DNA from 2 places in the Streptomyces sp. NPDC050161 genome. Region 2 is predicted to be linked to the other one. Evidence: riboswitches for the same ligand, from Rfam matches in the RefSeq annotation. Region 2 holds a riboswitch; the other holds the start of a gene.
The links. A riboswitch is a leader RNA that binds a small molecule or an ion and turns the genes downstream of it on or off. The one in region 2 is predicted to bind S-adenosylmethionine.
Positions count from the first base shown of each region.

Region 1: it holds a riboswitch for S-adenosylmethionine, as region 2 does, so the genes downstream of both, ACIBK8_RS14105 (aminotransferase class V-fold PLP-dependent enzyme) here and thrC (threonine synthase) in region 2, are expected to answer to the same signal.

Region 1 covers NZ_JBITJM010000006.1:384,174-387,571, reverse strand. Annotated here, with positions in the region: gene trpD (anthranilate phosphoribosyltransferase) at 1-1,033, shown strand, start outside; SAM riboswitch class IV at 1,139-1,255, shown strand; gene ACIBK8_RS14105 (aminotransferase class V-fold PLP-dependent enzyme) at 1,422-2,798, shown strand; gene ACIBK8_RS14100 (Lrp/AsnC family transcriptional regulator) at 3,006-3,287, opposite strand; gene ACIBK8_RS14095 (rhomboid family intramembrane serine protease) at 3,284-3,398, opposite strand, start outside.
Region 2 covers NZ_JBITJM010000022.1:78,903-82,300, forward strand. Annotated here, with positions in the region: gene ACIBK8_RS29105 (MoaD/ThiS family protein) at 1-66, opposite strand, end outside; gene thrC (threonine synthase) at 145-1,437, opposite strand; SAM riboswitch class I at 1,454-1,614, opposite strand; gene ACIBK8_RS29115 (glucosyl-3-phosphoglycerate synthase) at 1,787-2,752, shown strand; gene ACIBK8_RS29120 (trehalose-6-phosphate synthase) at 2,792-3,398, shown strand, end outside.

The sequences.
Region 1 (3,398 bases), on a different contig from region 2:
CGTGGCGGCCCGCACCTGGCCGGACGTACTGAACGCCCTGCTGGACGGCCGTGACCTCGCCGCCGACGACACCGCCTGGGCGATGGACCGGATCATGCGCGGCGAGGCCAGCGACGCGCAGATCGCCGGTTTCGCGGTGGCGCTGCGGGCCAAGGGGGAGACCGTCGCGGAGATCTCCGGGCTGGTGCGCGCGATGTACGACCACGCGCGGCTGATCGAGGTGCCGGGGCCGAGCGTGGACATCGTCGGCACCGGCGGTGACGGCGCCAAGACCGTCAACATCTCCACGATGTCGTCGATCGTGGTGGCCGGCACCGGCGTGAAGGTCGTCAAGCACGGCAACCGCGCGGCGTCGTCGGCGAGCGGCGCGTCCGACGTGCTGGAGAAGCTGGGTGTCGCGCTCGACCTGTCGCCGCGGCGGGTCGCCGAGGTGGCGAACGAAGCGGGCATCACGTTCTGCTTCGCGGTGAAGTTCCACCCGTCGCTGCGGCACGTGGCGCCCGCCCGGCGGGAGTTGGGCATCAGGACCACGTTCAACGTGCTGGGCCCGCTGACCAACCCCGCCAAGGTGCGGGCGCAGGCGACCGGTGTCGCGGACGCCCGGATGGCGCCGATCCTGGCCGGTGTACTGGCCGAGCGCGGCTCGTCCGCCCTGGTGTTCCGCGGCGACGACGGGCTCGACGAGCTGACGACGACGGCGACGTCCCGGGTGTGGATCGTCCGCAACGGCGCGGTGCGGGAGGTGGCCTTCGACCCGCGGGACGTCGGTATCCCGCTGGTGCCCGTGGCGGCGCTGCGCGGCGCCGACGCGTCGTACAACGCCGACGTGGCGCGGCGGCTGCTGGACGGGGAGCGCGGTCCGGTGCGGGAGGCGGTGCTGCTGAACGCCGCCGCCGCGCTGGTGGCGCTGGAGCTGACCGACGCGCCGCTGACCGAGCAGATCGGGGCGGCGATCGGCAGGGCCGCCGATTCGATCGACTCCGGTGCGGCCAAGCGGGCCCTGGAGCGCTGGGTGGCGGCCAGCAACGCCTGAGCGCGGCGCCGCAGTTGCGGCGTGCGGATGTGAGCCCGGCCCGGTTTGATCTCAAAAACTGGACCGGGCTTGCGCCGTACGGAGCGTGTGGCATGATTCTGCCCAGGTCACGAGTGACAGCGATATGGCCCCGGCCCGCTGTCCGGCAACCCTCCGTCCGTGGCGGGGTGCCCCGGGTGATGACCAGGCCGCAGTCAGCGAGGTCTGCGGCAAGCGCGGATCCCTCGCCAGGGATCCTGGTCTTCGAGGGAGATCTTCCGTGAACCAGCGAATGCGATAGGGCCCGAAGGCCCCTTTTCCGCTTTCTGCTTTTTCCTTTCACACTGCGTCGCCGCGCTGTCGTACGCCCGCACGCAGTGAATTCGCCTTTCTCTCACGGGAGTTCGCCATGCCTGTTTCCGCCGTTGCCGCCGACAGTTCCGTTTGTGCCCCGCTGGCCGTTCTGGGGCGAGATGTCCTGGTGCCGCTGGTCACCGGCGGCGAGGTCGACTACGCCGCGCTGGACTACGCGGCGAGCGCCCCGGCGCTCCAGCGGGTCTGGGACGACGTGGCGGGCTACGCGCCGTACTACGGCAGCGTGCACCGCGGCGCCGGGTACCTCTCGCAGCTCTCCACCGACCTGTTCGAGAACGCCCGCACCACGATCGGGGACTTCCTGGGGTGCCGCCCCGACGACCAGGTGGTCTTCACCCGGTCCACCACCGACTCGCTGAACCTGCTGGCCGCCGTACTGCCGCCGCACACCCGGGTGTTCGTCTTCGAGACCGAGCACCACGCGTCGCTGCTGCCCTGGGAGCAGTGCCCCGGCGCCGAGGTGACGTACCTCAACGCGCCGCGCACCCCGCAGCAGGCCGTCGACACACTGGAGACGGCCCTCGCCGAGCGCGAACCCCACGGCCCCGCCCTGGTCTGCGTGACCGGTGCCTCGAACGTGACCGGTGAGCTGTGGCCGGTGCGGGAGTTGGCCGCCGCCGCGCACGCACACGGCGCCCGGATCGTCCTGGACGCCGCGCAGTTGGCCCCGCACCACCCCGTCGACATCGCCGAACTCGACGTGGACTGGATCGCCTTCTCCGGACACAAGCTCTACGCGCCGTTCGGCTCGGGCGTGCTGGCCGGCCGCGCCGACTGGCTGCGGGATGCCGAGCCGTACCTGGCGGGCGGCGGCGCCAGCCGCAAGGTCGCGCGGCGTACGGACGGCGGCGTGGACGTCGAGTGGCACACCAGCGCGGCCCGGCACGAGGCCGGTTCGCCGAACGTCATCGGTGCCTACGCGATCGCCTCGGCCTGCCAGGCACTGACCGAGGCCGGATTCGACACCCTGGTCGCCCGCGAGCAGGAGCTGATCGCCCGGGTCACGGCGGGGCTGGCCGAGGTGCCCGAGGTCAGGGTGCTGTCGCTGTTCGGCGACGACGCCCCCCGGGTCGGCGTCCTCTCGTTCGTCGTCGACGGCTGGAACAGCTCGCACTTCGCTGCCGCACTGTCGGCCGAGTACGGCATCGGTGTGCGCGACGGCCTGTTCTGCGCGCACCCGCTGGTGCGCACCCTGCTGGGCGGCGAACCGGACGAGCCCGGCGAGTGCGGCGCCCCCGAGGCGGCCCCCGGCGAGCGCTCACTGAACGCCATCCGGGTCAGCTTCGGCGCCGGCACCCCCGACGAGCACATCGACCGCTTCGTACGGGCCGTGAAGGAACTGGTGACGGACGGCGCCCGCTGGAACTACCGCACGGAAGAAGGCCGTTGCGTCCCCGACGCAACCCGCTGAGGAGACAGAGGCGCGCCCAACCGACGACGCGCACCCCCCCATTCCCCCACACACATACGGGAGGGGCCGGACCGCAGGACGAAGTCCGGAGGTCCGGCCCCGCACCCGAACAGCCCCGCGCAGCGCCAACAGCCCGCCGCAGGCGCAACGGCGGAAATCCCCCACGGCGGGAAAGCCGGCAACGTGGGAAACAGCCCAGCGCAGCGCCTACGCGTCGAGCCCGATCGCGAACGCCGCCTCCAGGTCGTGCTGGGAGTACGTACGGAAGGCGATGTGGGTCTCCGTGGAGGCGACACCCGGCACCTTGCTGATCCGGCCGGGAATGACGTCGGCGAGGTCGTCGTGGGCGGCGACGCGGACCATGGCGATGAGGTCGTGGGCGCCCGTGACGGAGTAGACCTCGCTGACGCCTTCCAGCGCGGCGATCTTCTCGGCGATCTCCGGGATCTGGTCCACGCTGGTCTTGATGAGCACGATCGACGTGATCACTGCTGGCTCTCTCCCTCGGTCGCCGGTGCGTTCCCCCTGGTGGCCACCACACTAGCGCCCCGGTAGCGGCCCCACGCGTAGAGGAAGCCGAGGGCGAAGCCCACCACATGG
Region 2 (3,398 bases):
CGCGACCTCGGCCTGGCCACCGGTGTACGTGCGGAGGATGGTGGGGATGCGGACCTTGACGCTCATGGGTTCTGCCTTCCAACGGCTACGGAATACGACTGCGGGTTCGGGGGCCGCCGGGCGAGCGGCGGCGGGCGGGACGGGTCAGCCGGCCAGACCGGCCGAGCGGAACGCGTCCAGGCTCGGGCGGATGGTGGCCGTGGGGCCCGTGGTCGGGGCGACGGCGTCAAGCGTCTTGAGGCCGTCACCGGTGTTCAGGACGACGGTGGTCAGGGACGGGTCGAGCAGCCCCTCGTCGATGAGCTTCTTGGTCACGCCGACGGTCACACCGCCCGCGGTCTCCGCGAAGATCCCTTCCGTCCGGGCCAGCAGCTTGATCGCGTCCACGACCTGCTCGTCGTTCACATCCTCCACCGCACCGCCGGTACGGCGCGCGATGTCCAGGACGTAGGGACCGTCGGCCGGGTTGCCGATCGCCAGCGACTTGGCGATGGTGTCCGGCTTCTGCGGGCGCACCACGTCGTGACCGGCCTTGAACGCCGTCGAGACCGGCGAGCAGCCCTCCGCCTGGGCGCCGAAGATCTTGTAGGGCCGGTCCTCGACGAGGCCGAGGGCGATCAGCTCCTTCAGACCCTTGTCGATCTTCGTCAGCTGCGAGCCCGACGCGATCGGAATGACGATCTGGTCCGGGAGCCGCCACCCCAGCTGCTCGCAGATCTCGTACGCGAGCGTCTTGGAGCCCTCGCCGTAGTACGGACGGAGGTTGACGTTGACGAAGCCCCAGCCCTCGCCGAGCGGATCGCCGATCAGCTCGCTGCAGAAGCGGTTGACGTCGTCGTAATTGCCCTCGATGCCGACCAGGTCGCCGCCGTAGACCGCGGCCATGACGACCTTGCCCGCCTCCAGGTCGTGCGGGATGAAGACGCAGGACTTGAAGCCGGCCCGGCGCGCCGCCGCGCCCACCGCGCCGGCGAGGTTGCCGGTCGACGAGCAGGACAGGGTGGTGAAGCCGAAGGCGCGGGCGGCTTCCACGGCGATGGCGACGACCCGGTCCTTGAAGGAGTGCGTCGGGTTGCCGGAGTCGTCCTTGACGTACAGGCCGCCGGTGACACCCAGCTCACGGGCGAGGTTGTCGGCCTTGACGAGCTTGGTGAAGCCGGGGTTGAGGTTCGGCTTCTCGGCCACGTCCTCGGGGACGGGCAGCAGCGGCGCATAGCGCCAGATGTTGTCGGGACCGGCCTCGATCCGCTTCCGCAGTCCCTCGGGGTCGCCACTCGGCAGGTCGTACGCCACTTCGAGCGGCCCGAAACAGGTCGCACAGGCGAAGATCGGGCCGAGGTCGAAACGCTCGCCGCATTCGCGGCAGGAGAGCGCGACGGCAGGACCCAGAGCGACGGAGGAAGCGTTTTCGGTGACTTCAGTAGCTTGCACAGCCATGGAGGGAGGCCCTTTCTCCTCATCTTCCTCGGGGCGCATCTCGCCACGAGACGGATTTGGCACCTTCCCTAGCCGGGAGCCTCACGCGCGCGGGACGTTCACGTCCTGGCGGCAAGACCGGCTGGAGGGTTGCCGGGGCTTCAACGGGCCGTATCCCTCTGCCCCTCTGGATGAGCGGTATGGCACTGGGCAAAATCCCAGGCGTTTGTGGTGCGGAGACCCCGGCATGCGACGGTCGTCCGCGTTGTTCAAGACTGTAACCGAAGGCCCTGACGGTTGAGATAGTCGTCCGAACCGCGAGATGGATCACATGCGCCGCTGATACGGCGCGCACCGAGGAGTCGAAGACGTGCTGGAAGAGGTGGAGCGCTGGCTTGAGCACCGCTCCTGGTCCGCTGCCGACCGCCCGCTCGGGCAGCTGCTCGACGCCAAGCGGCAGACCGGCAGGACGGTCAGCGTGGTGCTGCCCGCACTCGACGAGGAGGCCACGGTCGGCACCATCGCCGCGGCCATCCGCGCCGCGCTGATGACCCCCGATGTGCCTCTGGTTGACGAGTTGGTGGTGCTGGACTCCGGCTCCACCGACCGCACCGCCGAGGTCGCGGCGGCGGCCGGCGCGCGCGTCGTGCACCGTGACACCGTCCTGCCGCGGCTGCCCGCGCTCCCCGGCAAGGGCGAGGTGCTCTGGCGCTCGCTGCTGGCGACCCGCGGCGACATCGTCTGCTTCGTCGACGCCGACCTGCGCGCCTTCTCACCGGACTTCGTCTCCGGCATCGTCGGCCCGCTGCTGACCGATCCGGACATCCAGTTCGTGAAGGCGATGTACGACCGGCCGCTGGAGACCGGCGGCGCGCCCGGCTCAGGTGCCGGACAGGGCGGCCGGGTCACCGAACTGGTGGCGCGCCCCCTCCTCAACCTCCACTGGCCGCAACTGGCCGGCTTCGTGCAGCCCCTGGGCGGCGAGTACGCGGCCCGCCGCTCACTGCTGGAGCGCCTGCCGTTCCCGGTCGGCTACGGCGTAGAGCTGGGCCTCTTGGTCGACGCCCTGCACACCGTCGGCCTGGACGCGCTCGCCCAGGTGGACGTCGGCGTCCGCAAGCACCGCCACCAGGACGGCCAGGCACTCGGCCGGATGGCGGCTGCCATCTACCGCACGGCCCAACTCCGGCTGGCCCGCGGCCACTTGGTGCGGCCCCGGCTCACCCAGTTCGACCGCGGCGAATCCGGTTTCGTGCCCCGCACCACCGACGTGGACACCGAGGAACGGCCCCCGATGGCCGAAATACCGGAGTACGCGGAACGCCGGGCGGCCTGAAGGCGCGCGGGCGGCACCCCGTCCGTCTACTCTCGCCGCATGGTCTCCGAACGCAAGCCTGCCGAGGTGCTCGTCGCCTCCAATCGCGGTCCGGTCTCCTACACCCGGGCAGCCGACGGCACGCTGACCGCCAAGCGCGGCGGCGGCGGTCTCGTCTCGGGCCTGTCGGCCATCGGCCCCGACACCGACGCGGTCTGGGTGTGCGCCGCGCTCGGCGACGGCGACCGCGCGGCCGTCCGGCGCACCGGCGGCGACCTCGACCCGGACGACACCGGTGGACAGCGCGTCCGGATGCTGGACATCCCCGCGGAGGTGCACGCCGCCGCCTACAACGGCATCGCCAACTCCGTGCTGTGGTTCGTCCACCACATGCTCTACCAGACGCCCCTGGAACCCGCCTTCGATACGGACTTCCGTACGCAGTGGGCGGCCTACGAGGCGTACAACGCGGCCTTCGCCGACGCGCTCGCCGAGGCCGCCGCACCGGGCGCCGCGGTCCTCATCCAGGACTACCACCTGGCGCTGGCCCCCGGGATGCTCCGCGCGCTCCGCCCCGACCTGCGGATCGCGCACTTCTCCCACACGCCGTGGGCGCCCGCCGAGTACTTCGCGATGCTGCCCGACGACATCCAGCGGCAGCTGCTGC